Regions from separate parts of the Xanthomonas sp. NCPPB 3005 genome, predicted to be linked through region 1. Evidence: predicted binding sites of a transcription regulator. Region 1 holds the regulator's gene; the other holds the start of a gene.
What was found. Region 1 encodes FliA, which starts transcription of late flagellar genes. Its sites were predicted from a motif close to TAAAGTTTNNCNNNCNNNGGCCGATAA; they were not measured.
Positions count from the first base shown of each region.

Region 2: the regulator FliA is predicted to act here: its motif matches at 6,580-6,606, upstream of AB8810_RS23710 (methyl-accepting chemotaxis protein).

Region 1 covers NZ_CP166096.2:2,886,028-2,896,670, forward strand. Annotated here, with positions in the region: gene AB8810_RS12535 (diguanylate cyclase) at 1-152, shown strand, start outside; gene flhB (flagellar biosynthesis protein FlhB) at 242-1,372, shown strand; gene flhA (flagellar biosynthesis protein FlhA) at 1,390-3,453, shown strand; gene flhF (flagellar biosynthesis protein FlhF) at 3,624-5,285, shown strand; gene AB8810_RS12555 (P-loop NTPase) at 5,272-6,156, shown strand; gene AB8810_RS12560 (RNA polymerase sigma factor FliA) at 6,153-6,902, shown strand; gene cheY (chemotaxis response regulator CheY) at 6,921-7,313, shown strand; gene AB8810_RS12570 (protein phosphatase CheZ) at 7,313-7,921, shown strand; gene AB8810_RS12575 (chemotaxis protein CheA) at 7,926-9,659, shown strand; gene AB8810_RS12580 (flagellar motor protein) at 9,981-10,643, shown strand, end outside.
Region 2 covers NZ_CP166096.2:5,489,068-5,499,710, forward strand. Annotated here, with positions in the region: gene ttcA (tRNA 2-thiocytidine(32) synthetase TtcA) at 127-1,002, shown strand; gene AB8810_RS23695 (recombination-associated protein RdgC) at 1,135-2,043, shown strand; gene AB8810_RS23700 (SprT family zinc-dependent metalloprotease) at 2,705-3,484, shown strand; gene AB8810_RS23705 (hypothetical protein) at 3,607-3,912, opposite strand; gene AB8810_RS23710 (methyl-accepting chemotaxis protein) at 4,256-6,436, opposite strand; gene AB8810_RS23715 (alpha/beta fold hydrolase) at 6,758-7,600, opposite strand; gene hemH (ferrochelatase) at 7,597-8,556, opposite strand; gene AB8810_RS23725 (lipid-binding SYLF domain-containing protein) at 8,721-9,632, shown strand; gene tatA (Sec-independent protein translocase subunit TatA) at 9,720-9,947, shown strand; gene tatB (Sec-independent protein translocase protein TatB) at 9,964-10,506, shown strand; gene tatC (twin-arginine translocase subunit TatC) at 10,503-10,643, shown strand, end outside.

The DNA.
Region 1 (10,643 bases):
TCGGCACGCAGAACCTGGCGGTCACCGCCTCGATCGGCGTGGCCTGGTACCGGCCGGGCGAGAACCTGCAGCAGTTGCTGGCCCGTGCCGACGAGGCGCTGTACCGGGCCAAGCGCCTGGGACGCAATCGCGTGGAACTGCAGCAGGACTAGGCAGAGGCGACGCGGCGCGGCCGTGCAGCGAACGGTACGGTCCTTGCAGGAGGCTGGGTTGAATCCCCTGCCCGGCACGCCTCACCGTCATGTCCGAAAACGAAGAAGGCACCGAAAAAACCGAACAACCGACCGAAAAACGCCTGCGCGAGGCGCGCGAGCAGGGCAACATCCCGCATTCGCGCGAACTGGCGACGGCGGCGGTGTTCAGCGCCGGCATCTTCGCCCTGATGGGGATGTCCGGCTCGCTGGCGGCCGGCGCGGCGAACTGGATGAAGGGCGCGCTGCGCCCGGATCCGCGCCTGCACGACAACCCGGACGCGCTGTTCGGCCACTTCGGCGAACTGCTGCTGGGGCTGCTGTGGGTGACCCTGCCGCTGGTCGGCATCTGCGTGGCGGCCGGCTTCGTCGCGCCGATCCTGATGGGCAGCCTGCGCTTCTCCGGGGCGGCGCTGATCCCCAAGTTCGAGCGGCTCAACCCGATGGCCGGACTGACCCGGCTGTACGGCCCGGAAAGCCTGGCCGAACTGTTCAAGTCGATGCTGCGCATGGGCTTCGTCGGCGGCGCCGCCGCGCTGTGCATCTCCAACAACGTCGACGGCCTGCGCAGCCTGATGCGGCAACCGCTGGAGACCGCCATCGGCGACGGCTTGGGCTTCACCCTGCACCTGCTGCTGTATACCGCCGGCGCGCTGGCGCTGCTGGCGGCGATCGACGCGCCGTACCAGAAGTGGAACTACACCCGCAAACTGATGATGACCCGCGACGAAGTGCGCCGGGAAATGAAGGAGAGCGAGGGCAGCCCGGAGGTCAAGGGCCGCATCCGGCAGATGCAGATGCAGCTGTCGCAGCGGCGGATGATGGAGGCGGTGCCCAGCGCCGACGTGGTGGTGGTCAACCCCACCCACTACGCGGTGGCGCTGAAATACGAGAGCGGCCGCATGCGCGCCCCGACCGTGGTCGCCAAGGGCGTGGACGAACTGGCCTTCCGCATCCGCGAGATCGGCGAGCAGCACCGCGTCGCAGTGGTGTCTGCGCCACCTTTGGCACGCGCCTTGTATCGGGAAGGGCAACTCGGCAAGGAAATTCCCGTGAGACTGTATTCGGCGGTGGCCCAGATCCTCTCCTACGTCTACCAGCTGCGCTCCTGGCGCAGCGGGCCGATGCCGCCGTTGCCGCCGCTGGAGGTCGATGAATTCGCCCCGGGGAGCAAGCCGTGAGCCAGCCTGCCGCGCAGATGAACACGCGCAAGATGATGGACATGATCAAGCACGGCCTGGGCGCGCCGGTGATCGTGATGGCGATGCTGGCGATGGTCGTGGTGCCGCTGGCCGCGCCGGTGCTGGATGCGCTGTTCACCTTCAACATCGCGATCTCGCTGATGGTGCTGCTGGCGGTGGTCTACGTGAAGCGGCCGCTGGAGTTCAGCATCTTCCCGATCGTGCTGCTGATGACCACGATGCTGCGCCTGGCGCTGAACGTGGCCTCCACCCGCGTGATCCTGATCAACGGCCAGGACGGCCACGGCGCCGCCGGCAAGGTCATCGAGGCGTTCGGCGAGTTCGTGATCGGCGGCAACTACGCGGTCGGCATCGTGGTGTTCGCGATCCTGACCATCATCAACTTCGTGGTCATCACCAAGGGCGCCGGGCGCGTGTCGGAAGTGACCGCGCGCTTCATCCTCGACGCCATGCCCGGCAAGCAGATGGCGATCGACGCCGACCTCAACGCCGGCCTGCTGACCCGCGAGGAAGCCAAGGCCCGGCGCGAGGAGGTGCGCGAGGAAGCGGACTTCTACGGTTCGATGGACGGCGCCAGCAAGTTCATCCGCGGCGATGCCATCGCCGGCATCCTGATCCTGTTCATCAACCTGATCGGCGGCATGGCGGTCGGCGTCCTGCAGCACGGCATGCCGGTGGCGCAGGCCGCGTCCACCTACACCCTGCTGTCGATCGGCGACGGCCTGGTGGCGCAGCTGCCGGCGCTGCTGGTGTCCTCGGCGGTGGCGATGCTGGTCACCCGCGCCTCGCGCTCGCAGGACATGGGCGCCTCGATGATGGGCCAGGTGTTCGGCCAGCACAAAGCGCTGGCGGTGGCCGCGGCGATCCTGGGCCTGGTCGGCCTGGTCCCGGGCATGCCCAACGTCGCTTTCTTGACGCTGGCGCTGATCCTGGGCCTGCTGGCCTGGAAGATGTGGAAGCGCAGCCTGCTGCCGGAAGAAGCCAAGCCGGATCCGGCGCAGCAGGCGGCCAGCGCCGGCGCGCAGGCCAACGCCGAACTGGGCTGGGACGAACTGCGCCCGATCGATCCGCTGGGCCTGGAGGTCGGCTACCGGCTGATCCCGCTGGTGGACAAGGCCCAGGGCGGCGAACTGATGGCGCGGATCAAGGGCGTGCGCCGCAAGCTGACCCAGGACATCGGCTTCCTGATCCCGCCGGTGCACATCCGCGACAACCTGGAGCTGCCGGCCAACGCCTACCGCCTGCTGGTGCACGGGGTGCCGGTGGCCACCGCCGACATCCACCCCGATCGCGAACTGGCGCTGGACCCGGGCGGCGCGCTGGGCAAGATCGACGGCATCGCCGGCAAGGACCCCGCGTTCGGCCTGGACGCGATCTGGATCCAGCCGCACCAGCGCGCCCAGGCCGAGACCATGGGCTACACCGTGGTCGACCCGGCCACCGTGATCGCCACCCACCTGTCGCACCTGATCCGCGAGCACGCCCCGGAACTGCTCGGCCACGAAGAGGTGCAGCAGCTGCTGGCCACCCTGGCCAAGAGCGCGCCGAAGCTGGTCGAGGACCTCACCCCGAAGGCGCTGCCGCTGTCGGTGGTGGTGCGCGTGCTGCAGAACCTGCTGATCGAGAAGATTCCGGTGCGGCAGCTGCGCAAGATCGTCGAGGCGCTGGTCGAGCACGCCCCGCAGAGTCAGGAACCCGGCGCGTTGACCGCGGCGGTGCGCAATGCGCTGGGCCGTTTCATCGTCCAGGAAATCGCCGGAATGTCGGCGGAGCTGCCGGTGTTCACCCTGGCCCCGCAATTGGAACGTGTCTTGCAAGACTCTACCCAAGGCAACGGTGCCGCGCTGGAACCCGGCCTGGCCGAGCGACTGCACCAGAGCCTGGCCGAATGCGTCAGCAAGCAGGAAGCCCGCAACGAACCGGCGGTGGTGCTGGTCCCGGCGCAAGTCCGCGCCGCGCTGGCCAGGCTGGTCCGCCACAGCGTCCCCTCGCTGTCGGTGCTGTCCTACAGCGAGGTACCGGAAGACAAGCGGCTGAAGCTGGTCGGGACGATCAGCTGAGGTGACGGGAATCGGGAACAGGGAATGGGGAATCGCAACATCGTCCCCGCAGCGGAGAGAGCAATGAGCAAGACCACAGCAACCAGCACCAGGCATCGCGGCCCGCCAGACACCGGCGCAGGCATCGCATCCATTCCCCATTCCCGATTCACTATTCCCGGCGTTCACCCATGAAGATCAAACGCTTCGTAGCCCCCGACATGCGCACCGCGTTCCGCATGGTCCGCGACGAGCACGGTCCGGATGCGGTGATCCTGTCCAACCGGCGCACCGACGAGGGCATCGAGATCGTCGCCGCCAGCAACTACGACGAAGCCCTGGTGCAGCAGGCGCTGGACGCGGCGCGTCCGGAAGAGGCGGCGCCGCGGCTGCAGGTGTCGGCCGCCAATCCGGCGCCGCGTGCGGCCAAGGCCGCCGCCAACCCGGCGATGGCGATGATGGCCGCGATCAGCGAGCGCCGCGCCCCGGCCGCCGCCATGGCCGGCGCCGGCAGCAGCGCGAGCGTGGCGCAGGCCGCGCCGGCGCGGCCGCTGACCCAGCCCGCCGCGATCGCCGCCTCGGCGATGCCCGCAGGCACCGCGCCGGCGCCGAGCCGCCCCGCCGCCGCGCCGCGGGCCCCTGCCCCGGCCCAGCCAGCCGCCCCCTTCGCCGAATTCCGCATTCCCGAGGACGTGTTCCGCAACGCACCGATCAGCGTGCCGATGCCCAGCCCGTTCGCCGCCCCGGCCGCCGCTGCCAGCGCCGCCGCGATCGCCGCCGACGTGCCGGCCTGGCTCGAGGACATCGCCGCCGTGTCGCTGACCCCGGCCGCCGCGCCGGGCGCCGCGAACGTGGTGCCGCTGCCGGCCGCGGCGCCGGCGGCCAGCGCCGGGATCCCGGCGCCGCCGACGCTGGCGCCGGTGGCGAGCTTCCCCGGCGTGCAGAACGACGAACAATTGACTCAGCTGCGCGACGAACTGGCGCTGATGCGGCAGATGATCGAGCGCGAGATGAACCGGCTCACCGACGAACGCCTGCGCGGCTCGCCGGTGCGCGCCCAGGCGCTGGAGCTGATGGACGACTACGGCTTCGACAGCGGCCTGACCCGCGACGTGGTGATGCAGATCCCCGCCGACCTGGAACTGCACCGCGGCCGCGGGCTGATGCTGGGGCTGCTGTCCAAGCGCCTGCCGATTGCCCCGCTGGACCCGATCGAGGAAGGCGGCGTGATCGCCCTGATCGGCCCCACCGGCGCCGGCAAGACCACCACCATCGCCAAGCTGGCCTCGCGCTTCCTGGAGCGCCACGCCGCCCGCGACGTGGCCCTGGTCACCACCGACACCATCCGCGTCGGCGGCCGCGAACAGCTGCACAGCTACGGCCGCCAGCTCGGCATCGCCGTGCACGAGGCCGACAGCGACGCCGCCCTGCAGCAGCTGCTGGAGCGCCTGCGCGACTACAAGCTGGTGCTGATCGACACCGCCGGCATGGGCCAGCGCGACCGCGCCCTGGCCGCACAGCTGCACTGGCTGCGCGCCTCGCGAGTGGTCCGGTCCTTGCTAGTACTCCCTGCCAACGCTCATTTCTCCGACCTGGACGAGGTGGTGCGCCGGTTTGCCGGCGCCGATCCGCAGGGGGTGATCTTGACCAAGCTGGATGAAACCGGGCGGTTTGGCAGTGCCCTGTCGGTGGTCGCGGACCACCGGCTTCCCATCACCTGGGTGACCGATGGTCAGCGCGTGCCGGACGACCTGCACCGCGCCAACGCCGCCAGCCTGGTATTGCGCCTTGAAGATTTGCGGCGCGCTGCCGATAAGCCCTGTACTCCGGAGCAGAACCATGCCGTCGCGTGATTACGCCAATCTGACCAATGCCTTCCCCCTGTCGGCAACGCGCAGCGAACCGCTCGGCCCGGTGCGCACGATCGCCGTGACCGGCGGCAAGGGCGGCGTCGGCAAGACCAACATCTCGGTCAACCTGTCGATGGCGCTGGCCGATATGGGCAAGCGCACCCTGCTGCTGGACGCCGACCTCGGCCTGGCCAACGTCGACGTGCTGCTCGGGCTGACCCCCAAGTTCACCCTGGCCGACCTGGTCGCCGGGCGCTGCACCCTGGAAGAGGTGCTGATCGACATGCCCAACGGGCTGATGGTGGTGCCCGCCGCCTCCGGTCGCCGGCACATGGCCGAGCTGCCGCCGGCCCAGCACGTCGGCCTGGTCAACGTGTTCTCCGAGCTCAAGCGCGAGCTGGACGTGATGATCATCGACACCGCCGCCGGCATCACCGACAGCGTGCTGACCTTCTGCCAGGCCGCGCAGGACGCGGTGGTGGTGGTCTGCGACGAGCCGGCCTCGATCACCGACGCCTACGCGCTGATCAAGGTGCTGTCGCGCGAACGCGGCGTGGACCGGGTGCAGATCGTCGCCAACATGGTCCGCGACCTCAACGAAGGCCGCCTGCTGTACGACAAGCTGAGCCGGGTGTGCGAGAAGTTCCTCGGCGACGTGTCGCTGAACTACCTGGGCTGCGTGCCGCAGGACGACTGGCTGCGCCTGGCGGTGCAGCGCCAGCAGCCGGTGGTCAAGGCCTACCCGTCCAGCCCGTCGGCGCAGGCGATCGCCGAGATCGCCCGCCGCACCTCGCGCTGGCAGGCCCCGACCGTGCCGCGCGGCAACGTCGAGTTCTTCGTCGAACGGATCATCCAGCGGGGGGTCGCCGCATGAACGCCGCCGCCCAGTACCGCGCCGTGCAGCGCAACAGTTCCAACGACTACATCGCCCAGCATTCGGACCTGGTGCGGCGCATCGCCCACCACCTGGCGGCGCGGCTGCCGGCCAGCGTCGAGATCGACGACCTGATCCAGGCCGGCATGATCGGCCTGATCGAGGCCTCGCGCAGCTACGACGCCGACCAGGGCGCCTCGTTCGAGACCTACGCCTCGATCCGCATCCGCGGCTCGATGATCGACGAGATCCGCCGCGGCGACTGGGTGCCGCGTTCGGTGCACCGCCGCGCCCGCGACGCCGCCTCGGCGATCCGCAAGATCGAGCAGAGCACCGGCCGCGCCGCCGCCGCCAACGAAGTGGCCGCGGCGATGGACATGCCGCTTCCCGAATACCTGCGATTGATGGAAGATGCCGCGCGCGGCCAGGTGCTGAGCCTGGAGTCGCGGGTCGAAGACCACGGCGAGCTGGACACCATCGCCAAGGGCGGGCCCAATCCGCAGCAGATGCTGGAGCGCAGCGAGTTCGGGCGCGAACTGGGCAAGGCGATCGCGCAGCTGCCCGAGCGCGAGCAGCTGGTACTGTCGCTGTACTACGAACAAGAATTGAACTTGAAGGAAATCGGCGCGGTGCTCGGTGTCAGCGAGTCGCGCGTCTGCCAGATCCACGGCCAGGCCACGGTACGCTTGCGCGGACGCTTGAAAGCGTTCGAAGCGGCGGACGCCGGCCTGGAAGACGAAGAATAAGACCCAAGGGAGTTAGCGGTGAACAAGAACATGCGGATTTTGATCGTGGACGATTTCTCGACGATGCGGCGCATCGTCAAGAATCTGCTCGGCGATCTGGGCTTCACCAACACTGCAGAGGCCGAAGACGGCAACAGTGCGCTGGCGGCACTGCGCTCGGCACCGTTCGAGTTCGTGGTCACCGACTGGAACATGCCCGGCATGACCGGCATCGACCTGCTGCGCAACATCCGTGCCGACGACAAGCTCAAGCACCTGCCGGTGCTGATGGTGACCGCCGAGGCCAAGCGCGAGCAGATCATCGAGGCGGCGCAGTGCGGCGTGAACGGCTACATCATCAAGCCGTTCACCGCGCAGACGCTGCAGGAGAAGCTGGGCAAGATCTTCGAACGCCTTGGAGCGACCGCCTGATGCAAGCCACCGCCGAACGCAGCGCCCTGATCGAACGCCTGCAAGGTGCGCTGGACGCACTGGAGCGCGGCGACGAAACCGCCTGGCGCAAGGAAATCGACACGCTCGCCGCGTGGCGCACGCGGCCGATGATGCAGGGCCTGAGCCGGCTGGCGCGCGACCTGGGCCAGGCGCTCGGCGAGCTGCCCACCATCCCCTCCGAAGCCGGCGAGCTGGACGACGCCTGCTCGCGCCTGGACCACGTGGTGGCGATGACCGAACAGGCCAGTCACCGCACCCTGGACCTGGCCGAGGAATGCCGCGCGCTGGCCGACCAGCTGCGCGCCGGCGGCCTGACCGGCGACCAGGGCGAGATCCTCGACAAGATCCGCCACAACCTCACCGAGATGGCCCTGGCGCAGAGCTTCCAGGACCTGACCGGGCAGATCATCCGCCGCGTGGCGACCATCGTGCGCCGCGTGCACGAGGGCTTCGGCGCGCTCGGCCTGCCGCCGAAGGAAGACAAGAAGCCCGACGGCAGCCTGGCCGGCCCGGCGCTGGCCGGGCTGGACCGCCACGGCGTGTCGCAGAACGACGCCGACGACCTGCTGTCCGGACTGGGGCTGTAATCCGATGAGCGCCGTGCCCGACGACATCGCTGCCGACTTCATCATCGAGGCCCAGGAAATCCTGGACCGGCTCGGCGAGCAGTTGGTGTCGCTGGAGCAGGCGCCAGAGGACAGCGACCAGCTCAACGCGGTGTTCCGCGGTTTCCACACGCTCAAGGGCGGCGCCGGGTTCCTGGCGATCACCCCGATGGTCGAGCTGTGCCACGCCGCCGAGGACACCCTGGGCCAGGCCCGTGCCGGCCAGGCCACCCTGCAGGCGCGGCACTTCGACGCCGCGCAGCAGTCGCTGGACTACCTGCAATCGATGCTCGACGCGTTCGGCAGCGGCAGCGAACCGCCGCGCGCGCCGCAACAGCTGATCGCGCAGTTCGCCACCAGCGGCGAAGAGACCGCCGCGCCCAGCGCCAAGGCCGCCGTCGCCGCGCCGCCGCCCGCCGCAGGCGGCAACGGCGACATGATCGACGACGACGAATTCGAAGCGTTGCTCGACCAGTTGCACGGCGGTGCCGCGCCGGCCGCGCTGCCGGTGCCGGCCGCCGCGCCGCGGCCGGCGCCCAGCGCCAAGCCCGCCGCTGCGCCCGGCAAGGCCGCAGAACCCGAACACACCGTGCGCGTGGACACCAAGCGCCTGGACGCGATCGTCAACCTGATCGGCGAACTGGTGCTGTCGCGCAACCGGCTCAAGACCCTGCGCGTGCGCCTGCGCGACGAAGAACTGGACCGCGCGGTCAGCAGCCTGGACATCGCCACCTCGCGCCTGCAATCGGCGGTGATGCGCACCCGCATGCAGCCGGTCGGCAAGGTGTTCTCGCGCTTCCCCAAGGTCGCGCGCGACGTCGCCCGCTCCCTGAACAAGGAGGTGGACCTGGAACTGATCGGCGCCGACACCGAACTGGACCGCAATCTGGTCGAGGCGCTGGCCGATCCGCTGGTGCACCTGGTGCGCAACGCGATCGATCACGGCATCGAGACGCCGGCGCTGCGCGAAGCCACCGGCAAGCCGCGCGGCGGCCACGTACGCCTGTCGGCGCAGCAGGAAGGCGACTACGTCAGCATCGAAGTGCAGGACGACGGCGCCGGCATCGACCCCGAACGCCTGCGGCAGAAGGCGCGCGAAAAAGGCCTGATCGATCCGGAGGCCGCCGCGCGGCTGACCACCGAGGAATGCCTGCACCTGGTGTTCCTGCCCGGTTTCTCGACCAAGTCCGAAGTCACCGACATCTCCGGCCGCGGCGTCGGCATGGACGTGGTGCAGTCGCGCATCCGCGAACTCAGCGGGCAGATCCAGATCCAGTCCGAACTGGGCCGCGGCAGCCGCTTCCTGATCCGCGTGCCGCTGACCCTGGCGATCCTGCCGACCCTGCTGGTGCAGGCCGGCGACACCGTCTATGCGCTGCCGCTGGCGCGCGTGGTGGAAGTGCTGCACGCGCCGCGCCGCGCGCTGGGCTGGTTCGACGGCCGCGCCGTGCTCGACCGGCAATCGCACACCTTGCCGCTGGTGGACCTGCGTCACTGGTTGAACATCGAAGCGCCGGAACTGCCGCTGCTGACCGTGGTGGTGCTGCAGGCCGGCGAATCGCGCATGGGCCTGGTCGTGGACCAGGTCCGCGGCCGCGAGGAAGTGGTGATCAAGCCGCTGCCGCGCGCACTGCGCGGCCTGCCCGGCTACGCCGGCGCGACCCTGATCGGCGATGGCCGGCTGGCGTTGATCCTGGATGTGGACGGGTTGAAGAGCTGAGAAGCCGGGATTGGGGAGTCGGGATTGGGGATTTGAAGGCGGTCCCGGTGCGGATCGCTGGCGGGCGCTCCGATGCCCAAAGTGTCATCGACCTGCCGGTAAGTTCAACGTCGGTTTCCCGCCGCGCGCTCCTGTAGGAGCGGCTTCAGCCGCGACGCCTTACCGGTAACGCGTCGCGGCTGAAGCCGCTCCTGCAGGGTGCCGCGCGCGCGCCGATCCGCGGCTCGACAGCCGACGGCCGGGCGCCTCGAATCCCCACTCCGGACTCCCCAATCCCGGCCGTCCCATCAAGTCCCTCCCCTCGCTGCCGATAGTTTCTGCATGGACAAACTCAGTCTCATTGGCTTGCTGTTGGCGATCGCCTCGCTGGTCGGCGGCAGCATCCTCAAGGGCGCCGGCGTGTCGGCGCTGTGGTCGCCGGCCGCGTTCGTGATCGTGATCGTCGGCACCGTCGCCGCGATCCTGGTGCATACCCCGCCGGCGGTGTTCAAGCGCGCGTTCCAGATCGCCAAGTGGATCCTGCATCCGCCGGCCAGCGATCGCCAGGCGCTGCTGCAGCAGATCGTGGAGTGGAGCAACATCGCCCGCCGCCAGGGCCTGCTCGGCCTGGAGAACCAGGTGCAGCAGCAGCACGACCCGTTCGTGCGCAAGGGCCTGCAGATGCTGGTCGACGGGGTGGAGCCGGAATCGATCCGGCACATGCTGGAAATCGACCTGGACGGCCAGGAACACTGCGACCTGGCCGCGGCCAAGGTGTTCGAAGGCATGGGCATCTATGCGCCGACGCTGGGCATCATCGGCGCGGTGCTGGGGCTGATCGCGGTGATGAAGAACCTCGCCGACCCGAGCAAGCTCGGCCACGGCATCGCCGCCGCGTTCACCGCCACCATCTACGGCATCGCCTCGGCCAACCTGCTGTTCCTGCCGATGGCCAGCAAGCTCAAGAGCGTGATCAAGCACAGCAGCGGCGAGCGCGAAATGATC
Region 2 (10,643 bases), 2.6 Mb from region 1:
GCGCAGCGTACGCGCCAGCACAGTGGGACACGCCGGCAGCAATGTGCGCCGCGTCGCGATCGCGCGCGGGTAGCGCATCCGTCGCGCGCAACGCGCTTTCGGTCGCGCCGACTACAATGCGCGCCGATGACCCCTACGCCGCTGCCGCTGCCGCACCACCTCGCCGATCCCGCCCCGCGCGACCGGCGCACGCCCTCGGCGCTGGGCAAGCGCCTGTGCCGGCAGGTGGGCCAGGCGATCGCCGATTTCGGCATGATCGAAGCCGGCGACAAGGTGATGGTGTGCCTGTCCGGCGGCAAGGACAGCTACACCCTGCTGGACATCCTGCTGCAGCTGCAGCGCAAGGCGCCGGTGCCGTTCGAGCTGGTGGCGGTGAACCTGGACCAGAAGCAACCCGGCTTCCCCGCCGAGGTGTTGCCCGACTACCTGCGCACGCTCGGCGTGGCCTGGCACGTGATCGAGCAGGACACCTACTCGGTGGTCAGCCGCGTGGTGCCCGAGGGCAAGACCCTGTGTTCGCTGTGCTCGCGGCTGCGCCGCGGCGCGCTGTACCGGTATGCCGCCGAAAACGGCATCAGCAAGATCGCGCTGGGCCACCACCGCGACGACCTCGTCGCCACCTTCTTCATGAACCTGTTCTTCCACGCCAGGCTCGCGGCGATGGCGCCGAAGCTGCGCAGCGACGACGGCCGCCACGTGGTGATCCGGCCGCTGGCCTACGTGCGGGAGGCCGACATCGCCGAGTACGCGCAGGCGCGCGGCTTCCCGCTGATCCCGTGCACGCTGTGCGGCAGCCAGGAGACCCTGCAGCGGCGCCAGGTCGGGCTGATGCTGCAGCAGTGGGACCGCGAGCATCCCGGCCGCGTCGAGCAGATCGCGCGCGCCATGGGCAACGTGCAGCCGTCGCAGCTGGCCGACCCGGCGCTGTTCGATTTCCGCACGCTCGGCGCTGCCGATGCCCCGCCAGCCATGGGCTGGCCGCTCGACGACGACGACGCATGAGGCCGCCGCCGGCGGTGCGCGCGCGCCGCTGAACCGCGCGTTGCGGTATCCGGGCGGGAGCGATGCGACAATGCCCGCCGCCCACCCTGCGCACGGCGCCGGGCCGTTCCGTTTCCTTCTGCTGGATGCTCGATGTTCTTTCGCAACCTGACCCTGTTCCGCTTCCCCACCACCCTCGACTTCTCCGAGATCGACAAGCTCCTGCCGGAGGTGCAGCTCAAGCCGGTCGGCCCGCTGGAAATGAGCTCGCGCGGCTTCATCTCCCCGTTCGGCCGCGACGAGCACGAAGTGCTGTCGCACCGCATCGCCGAGTTCCTGTGGCTGACCGTCGGCGGCGAGGACAAGATCCTGCCCGGCTCGGTGGTCAACGACCTGCTCGAGCGCAAGGTCGCCGAGATCGAGGAGAAAGAAGGCCGTCGGCCCGGCGGCAAGGCGCGCAAGCGGCTCAAGGACGACCTGATCCACGAATTGCTGCCGCGCGCCTTCGTCAAGTCCTCGCGCACCGACGCGATGCTCGACCTGCAGCACGGCTATGTCGCGGTGGACACCTCCAGCCGCAAGACCGGCGAGAACGTCATGTCCGAGATCCGCGGCGCGCTGGGCAGCTTCCCGGCGCTGCCGCTGAATGCGGAAGTGGCGCCGCGCTCGATCCTGACCGGCTGGATCGCCGGCGAGCCCCTGCCCGAAGGCCTGAGCCTGGGCGAGGAATGCGAGATGAAGGATCCGATCGAAGGCGGCGCGGTGGTCAAGTGCCAGCACCAGGAACTGCGCTGCGACGAGATCGACAAGCACCTGGAAGCCGGCAAGCAGGTCACCAAGCTGGCGCTGATCCTGGACGACCACGTTTCCTTCGTGCTCGGCGACGACCTGGTGATCCGCAAGCTGAAGTTCCTCGACGGCGCCCTGGACCAGTTGGAGAACGCCGACCAGGACGGCGTGCGCGCCGAACTGGACGCCCGCTTCGCGCTGATGAGCGCCGAGGTGCGGCGCCTGTTCCTGCTGCTGGAAGAGGCGCTGAAGCTGAGCAAGGCGGAGACCTGAGGCGAGGCCGGCAGCGCGCCGCTCGGCTTGCCGGTTCCGCTCGTCGCGACGGAAGTCGCTCCCACAAGGGTGGATCGCCAAGCCGGCCATCTGCACTGCAGGCATGCGCTTCAGCCCCGACGGCCTAGGACGTCGGCCGACTCCGCCACTCCGCTCGTCGCGGCTGAAGCCGCTCCTACACAGGCCGCGCGCCTGCCGGCCGGGTGCCCTGTAGGAGGGGCTTCAGCCCCGACCGGCAGCTACCGAAGCCGGACAACTTCCCGACTTCGCTCGTCGCGACTGAAGTCGCTCCCACATGGGGCCTCGGCACGCTCGCTGGGTGCACTGTAGGAGGGGCTTCAGCCCCGACCAGAAGCTACCGAAGCCGGACAACTTCCCGGTGCCGCTCGTCGCGACTGAAGTCGCTCCCACAAGGGAGTCCCAGCATGCTGGCGGGGTGCACTGTGGAAGGGACTTCAGTCCCGACTGCAGCCGAAGCCGGACAACTTGCCGGCTTCGTTCGTCGCGGCTGAAGCCGCTCCTACAGGGGCCGCGGCGTGCGCCGCTCGGCTCCACTGCCGAACGCTCCGGCGGCGACGGTGACGGAAATTCAGCTGAAGCATGCAGCGCGATCGGTGCACGCTGTCACCGTGCGCGCGCGCATGAGCGGTATGCTGTGCGCATGCCCGATTTCCTCCGTCGCCTGATCGCGCCGCCCGCAACGGCCGTCGAACGCGACCTCGTCCGCCTGCGGTTGGGCGAGCGCGAGATCGAGGTGCTGCGCGTGCGCGACCCGCGTGCGCGGCGGATCAAGCTCAGCGTCGACGAACGCGGCGCGCGCCTGACCCTGCCGCTGCGCGCCAGCCTGGTGTCCGGCGAGCGCTTCCTGCTCGAACACCGGCACTGGCTCGGCGAGCAGCTGGCGCGCTATCAGGAAGACGACAACGAACCCGGCCTGCAGCGCGGCGTGCCCGGCTGGTTGCCGCTGCGCGGCGAACGCCTGCCGCTGCGCTGGAGCGAGGGCCGCTACGCGCGGCTGCAGGTCGATGCGGAGGGCGCGCAGCTGCAGTTGCCGGCGCGCGCCGGCGATGCGGCGATCGCGCGCGCGCTGCGCGAGTTCTACGAAGCGCAGGCGCGCGCCGATGTCGGCCGCTGGTTGCCCAAGTACCTGCCCTCGCTGCCGCGCGCGCCGGCGCGGGTGCGGCTGAAGGTGATGTCCTCGCAATGGGGCTCGCTGGCGCCGGACGGCTCGATGGCGCTGGATCTGGCGCTGGTGCTGGGACAGCCCTCGGCGTTCGAGTACGTGCTGGTCCACGAGCTGTGCCACCTGATCCAGGCCAATCACTCGCCCGCGTTCTGGCGCGAAGTGGAAGCGCGGTTCCCGGCCTGGCGTGCCGAGCGCGACTATTTCCACGCGCATGGGCGGCGCCTGAAGGCGCAGTTGCGGCGGCTGTTGAGCTAGGGCGTCTCGCGCGCCGTCGTTGCGCGCGCACGAGGCAAGGAAACACAGAAAAGCATGAGGCTGTTTCAGCCCGGACGCTGACCCAGCGCCTGGCACGAGGACAGCCGCTCGCAGAAACGGTCTTACAGGTCGCGATGCACAACGAAATCGTCGCCGGACACCAGCGACTGCACCGGCACAGGGATCGCCCTCGCGTCGCCGACCACGCGGTTGGCCGCGGCGCAGTGAACCGGTGCGGCGCAGCACCGCCCTGCCGGCACAATGCGCCACGGCGGCAAGGCAGGCAGTCGCGACAGGCCGGGTGAATCCGGCGGCGTTCGGGAACGGATCGTTCGCCTCGAGGCGCGCAGCGCCGTGGCGATGGACAGATTCGGAGAAAACGGAAGGACGGCGGGTTTCGCCTCAGCGCTGCGGAAGAAGAACTCCATGCGCAGCGCCCGGCAGGCCCCCTCTCCCCGCCTACCTCACACCTGGCGCGACCTCCGGCACCAGCGAACGATACGGTCCGAGCGGCACTACGCCGGCATGTCAGGACGCCGGGATCGGGCCGCGTACGCAAGACGTATCGCGTCTATGCCTGTTTTGTCGGCAGGCGTGGCGGGAACTTAAGCGAAATTTTTTCTACACACAAGCTTCACGAACACCGTGCAGGCGACGCATTCAGCCGCCAGCGGCCATCCCCGCGCGCTGGCCGTCCTGGACGCTCCGGCAGCGCCGCGCGGGCGGAAAGCAACCGCGCACGACGCCACCGCGCGACCACGCGCTGCCCGGCTAGGCGCCGACGGCCAGGTCGAGCTCGGCCGGTGCCGGAGCGGCCATGGCGGGCCGCTGTTGCGGCGCCTCGGCGCGTGCCTGCAGCCGGAATACCGCCACCGCCGCGGCCAGCGTGCCGGCTTGCTGTTCCAGCGCATGCGAGGCCGCGGTGGCCTGTTCCACCAGCGCCAGGTTCTGCTGCGTGGTGCGGTCCATCTGCGCCATCGCCTGGCCGACCTGTTCGATGCCCGCCGACTGCGCCTGCGAGGCCACCGCGATCCCGGCCACGACGTCGTTGACCTCGCCCACCGACGCCAGCACCCGGCCCATGGTCTGGCCCGCGCCGTGGACCTGCGCCGACGCCACCGCGACCTGGGACAGGGAGGCCTCGATCAGCGTCTTGATCTCCTTTGCCGCCCCGGCCGAGCGCTGCGCGAGCGCGCGCACCTCGCTGGCGACGACGGCGAAGCCGCGGCCCTGCTCGCCGGCGCGCGCCGCCTCCACCGCCGCGTTCAGGGCCAGGATGTTGGTCTGGAACGCGATGCTGTCGATCACCGCGATGATCTCGCCGATCTTGCGCGACGACCCCTGCACGCCCTGCATCGCCGCCACCGCTTCGTCGATCGCCGCGCCGCCCTGGCGCGCGACCGACGCCGCGGCGGTCGCCAGCTGGTTGGCCTGGTCGGCGTGCGCGGCATTCTGTTTGACCGTCTCGGTCAGTTGCGCCGCCGATGCCGCGGTGCGCTCCAGCGCGCCGGCCTGCTCGGCGCTGCGGCGCGACAGGTCCTGGTGCCCGCCGGCGATGGCACCGGCCTCGCTGTCGATCGCCGCCGCCGCCTGCTGGATGCCGGCCACGATCCCCGCCAGCTGGTCGGCGGTGGCGTTGGCGTCGTCGCGCATGCGCGCGAACACGCCATGGAATTCGCCGTGCATGCGCACGCCCAGGTCGCCGCAGGCGATCGCGCGCAGCAGCGTCGACAGCGCGCCGAGGTTGCCGTCCACCGTGGCCATCAGCTGGTTCAGGCTTTCCAGCATGGTGCGGAAATCGTGCTGGTGGCGGCCGACGTCGCCGCGCGCGCTGAAATCGCCGGCCGCCGCGGCCGCCGCCAGGTGCCAGATGTCGCGGTTGAGCGCGCCGAGGTTGGCCTTGATCGCGTCCATGGTGTCGGAGATCGCCGCCTGCTCGCCGGGCAGGCGCGGCATGTCCTCGCTGAGGTCGCCGATGGCGTAGCGCTGCATCAACGCAACGGTGGACTGCACCGTGCCCACATGCAGATCGACCAGCGCATTGGCGTCGTGCAGCAGTTGCCCGTATTCGCCGGGGAACCCCGCCGCGTCGCTGCGGTGCGCGACCGCGCCGGCGGCGTGGCGCTGCGCCATCTGCCGTTGCTCGGCGAGCACCGCGCGCAGCTGCGTCTGCATGGTCTGCATGCTGCGCAGCAGCTCGGCGGCCTCGTCGTTGCCGTGCACCGGCAACGGTGCGTCGAGACGGCCGGCGGCGATCGCCGCGGCGATCCGCGTCCCTTCGCGCAGCGGCCGCACCAGGCTCTGGGTGATGCACCAGCCCAGCCAGGTGGCCACCGCCAGCAGCAGGCCGCCGCCGATCAGCAGCATCCAGCGCGCGCGGGCCATCGTCGCCACCGCATCGACATAGGCCTGGTCGCTGAGCGTGCGCAGGTGCGCGGCATTGTGCTGGATCGCCTGCTGCCAGTTCGCCAGCAGCGGCTGCAGCGTGTACAGGTGCAGGGTCTGCGCGTCCAGGTTCTGGTTGTCGGCGGCCAGCGCCAGCACCTGGGTCTGGAACGGCTGCACCTGGACATAGGCCTGGTCGATCGCGGCGCGGCGCTGCGCGCCGGTGCGGTCGGCCGGATCCAGGCGCATCGCGAACAGCTTGCGGCGCACCTGCGCGTAATCGCGCGCGGCCTGGCCGATCGCGCGCACGATCTCCCGCTTCTCGTCGGGGTTGGTCAGGATCACATCGTTGAGCAGGCCGATTTCCAGCCGCGCCTGGGCGGTGACCATCGCATCGGACAGGCGGATCTTCTCCATCTTGTCCAGGCTGATGTCGTCGAGTTGGTGGCGCGCCATGGCCATCGAGGCCAGGCTGGCGACGATCAGCGCACCGCAGAGCAGCAGCAAGGCCGCGAAGGCGAAGGTCAGTCGGGGACCGACTGGATAACGACGGAGGAGACGGATCATCGGGGCGGGGAGAGGTTCGGGCGCAATTGCCCACGCGTACCCTGGCCACCAAGCTTTACCGAAACGCGACCGGCCTACGACAACATGGCGAACTGTGACGCCGGGTGGATCGCAACCGCGGCGTGCCGCGCGTCCCAAGGCGTGTATCGGCGGCGATGCCGGAAACTTGAGCGGGCGCACGCGACCTCCGCGCACGCGTCGGCGTCCACACGCGTGTGCTGGACGTGCGACGGCATCGGCTCGGGCCAGCGGCGCAGCGTCCCGCTGCGGCTGTCGCGCGATGCAGCGGTGGCAGGGCGGCGAACGGCGCCGGCCAGCAACTCAGAAGAAGTCGCGCAACAGCGCCGCCACCGCGGCCGGCTGCTCCATGTGCAGATGGTGGGTACCCGGCAGCAGGTGCACGCGGCCATGGCGAAGCAGCGCCGCGCGCTCGCTGCGCAGCGGCTCGGGGAAATACGGCTGCGCCGGGTCGGCGTAGATCACCCGTGCCGGGCAGTCGATGCCGGCCAGCAGCGCCTGCACCTGCGCCTCGCTCAGCCGCACCGCGGTGGGCAGGGTCAGGCGCCGGTCGCTGCGCCACACGTAGCCGCCCTCCACCGCCTCGACCCCGCGCTCGACCAGCAGCCGCGCCGCCGGCTCGCTGAGCTGGTTGGCCTGCATCCGCGCGCGTACCGGTGCGGCCAGGTCGGGGAACACGCGCAGCGGCGCGCTGTTGGCGCGGCGGGTCGCGGCGACGCTGTCGCGCAGCCGCTCCAGCGTGCCCTCCACGGTCTCGGCCAGGCCGCCGAGCATCTCGATCGCGACCAATTTTTCGACCCGCTGCGGCGCCGCCGCGGCCAGGGTGCTGGCGATCGCCGCGCCCATCGAATGCCCGATCACCGCGAAGCGCTCCCAGCCCAGCACGTCGGCTGCGTCCAGCAGTGGATGCAGCGCGCTGGTCAGCAGGTAGTCGGCGCCGGCCGGCAGGGCGTCGCTGTGTCCGTGGCCGGGCAGGTCCAGCATCACCAGGTCCAGCTGCGGCAGCTGCGCGCTCAGCGGCACGAAGCTGGCGGCGTTGTCCAGCCAGCCGTGCAGCGCCAGCACCTTGGGCCCATGCGGATCGCCGCTGCGCAGCCCGGCCAGCGTGCCCACCCGCGACGGGCAGGCGAACGTGCGCAGCGTCATGCGGCGCGGGCAGCCAGCTGCGCCAGCGCGCGCGCGTGCGCCGGGGCGTCGTTGAGACAGGGGATGTAGCGCACCTGCATGCCGCGCGCGGCGCAGGTCTCGACGAAGCCCATCGCCACTTCCTCCAGCGTTTCCAGGCAGTCGGTGGCGAAGCCCGGGCAGATCACGTCGACCCGCTTGGTCCCCTGCTCGGCCAGCTGCCACAGGCTCGGCTCCGCATACGGCTGCAGCCAGCGCTCGGCGCCGAAGCGCGACTGGTAGCCGAGCTGCCACTCGCCGGCGCCGAGGCCCAGCGCCGCGGCGATCGCCTGCGCGCTGGCCTCGCAACGCTGCGGATACGGGTCGCCGTTGTTGGCCACGCGCTGCGGCAGGCCATGGAAGGAGAAGAACAGGGTCTCGCCGCGGCCGTGCTGCGCCCAGTGCGCGCGCACGCTGTCGGCCACCGCCTCGACCCAGGCCGGGTCGGTCGGATAGTCCTCGATCAGGGTCACCGGCAGCTGCGGATTGCGCGCCTGCCAGGCCTGCACCACGTCCTCGATCGAGGCGGTGGTGGTGGTCGAATACTGCGGATACAGCGGCAGCACCACGATCCGGCGCACGCCGCCGTCGCGCAGCGCGTCCAGTGCCGGCGCCAGCGCCGGGGTGCCGTAGCGCATCGCCCAGGCGACGCGGTGCCCGGGCAGTTCGCGCTGCATGCCCTCGGTCAGGCGCCGGGTGTAGACCGCCAGCGGCGAGCCTTCCGGCAGCCACACCAGTGCGTATTTCTCCGCCGAACGCGGCGAGCGCCGCGGCAGGATCACCCAGTTCAGCAGCGGCCACCAGAACAGCTTGGGGATGGCCACAACGCGTTTGTCGCCGAGGAACTCGGCCAAGTAACGGGCGACCGCAGGCGCGGTCGGCGCCTCGGGCGTGCCTAGATTCACCACCAGCACGGCGGTCTCGGGTGCGTCGCTCATGCCTACATTGTGGCAGAGCCGCCTGCCGCGCGTGTCGCGATCGTGTCTATCGCAACGATCGACACGCCCGCGTATTGCGGTGGCACTCATTGCCGATTCATTGCGCTGTGACTAAGTTCAAGGACTTGCAGTATCTTGCTGCGGACCTATTTCGGAAGCCCGCCATGCCCCGCCTGCCGCGCCTCGCCCTGTTGTTGAGTACCACGCTGTTCGTCGGCCACGCCGTGGCCGGCCCGGAAGAAGACGAGCGCGCCCGCAACGCGCTGCGCGTGCTGACCGACATCCAGGAGATCCCGGAGCAATCCATCCCCGACAAGCTGCTCGACGAGGGCCGCGCGATCGTGGTGATCCCGGACACGCTCAAGGCCGGCCTGGTCATCGGCGGCCGCCGCGGCCACGGCCTGATGTCGGTCAAGCGTCCCGACGGCACCTGGTCCAACCCGGTATTCGTCAAGCTCACCGGCGGCAGCATCGGCTTCCAGGTCGGCGTGCAGTCCTCCGACGTGGTGCTGGTGTTCCGCAACGACCGCAGCCTGGACAACATCGTCAACGGCAAGTTCACCCTTGGCGCCGATGCCGGCGTCGCTGCCGGCCCGGTCGGGCGCAACGCCTCCGCCGCCACCGACGGCCAGCTCAAGGCCGAGATCTGGTCGTGGTCGCGCGCGCGCGGCCTGTTCGCCGGCGTGGCGCTGGACGGCGCGGCGCTGCAGATCGACGATGCCGCCGACCTCAACGTGTACGGCAGCAACACCACCCCGCGCATGATCTTCGAAGGCCGCACCACCGGCCTGCCGTCCAACGACGTGGTCGCCTTCCGCGACAAGCTCGAGGAAGCCACCTACGCCGCGCGGCAGAACCGCGGCACCGACAGCGCCGGACGCGCCGCCATGGGCCCGCCGCCGCCGCGGCCGCAGCCTTCGGCACAGGCCGCACCGCCGCCGGTGGCCGAACCCGCCGCCGCCGACGGCGCCAGCACCGCGCCGCTGCAGGCACCATCGCAGACGCCGCCGCAGCAGGGCTTCCAGCCGGTGTCCGAAGGCGAGATCCGCACCGAGTCGCTGGACGGCAACCGCTAGAATCCGCGGCACGGCGTGCCGCACTGAACGCACCGCGGCGCGGTGCGTTATCCTCCTTATTCCTTACGACTTCTCTGCGAGCGGATCATGGGCGGTTTTAGCATCTGGCACTGGCTTGTCGTGCTGGTGATCGTGCTGCTGGTGTTCGGCACCAAGCGGCTGACCAGCGGCGCCAAGGATCTGGGCAGTGCGGTCAAGGAATTCAAGAAAGGCATGCGCGACGAGGACAAGCCCGCCGGCCAGCTCGGCGACGAGTCGCGCAGCAGCGAGCAGTCCCGCGAGACCCAGGCCGAACGCGACCGCGACGCGCGCTGAATAGGACGCTGTCGGCGTGTTCGATATCGGATTCAGCGAACTGCTGCTGATCGCAGTGGTGGCCCTCGTGGTGCTCGGCCCGGAACGCCTGCCCAAGGCAGCGCGCTTCGCCGGCCTGTGGGTGCGCCGCGCGCGCGCGCAGTGGGACTCGGTGAAGCAGGAACTGGAGCGCGAACTGGAAGCCGAGGAACTCAAGCGCAGCCTGCAGGACGTGCAGGCCTCGCTGCGCCAGGCCGAATCGCAGTTGCGCGACAGCGGCCAGCAGCTGCAGCGCGAGACCGACGCGCTGCGCCGCGAGATCGACCCGACCGGGCCGGAACCGCTGGCCGAGGGCGCGCCTGCGGCCATCGCACCGACGACGACGCCAGCGCCGGAACCAGTGCCGCCGTCCGGCGCTCCCGCCGCCGACCACGCGGTGCCGGCCACCACGCCAGCCGCGCCGACCACGCATACGCACGCGCCAAGCGACGCGCCGGCGCCCGCCGCGCACGACCCTGCCCCCACACCGCCGGCGCCTGGCGCCGCACCGCCCAACGGCGACCCTGAGGCGCCGCGATGAATCCGGAAGCCGAAAGCAGCCTGATCGAGCATCTGGTCGAATTGCGCGCGCGCCTGGTGCGCGCGCTGATCGGCCTGGGCGTGGTGGTGCTGGCGCTGCTGCCCTTCTCCAAGCCGATCTACACCTGGCTGGCCGCG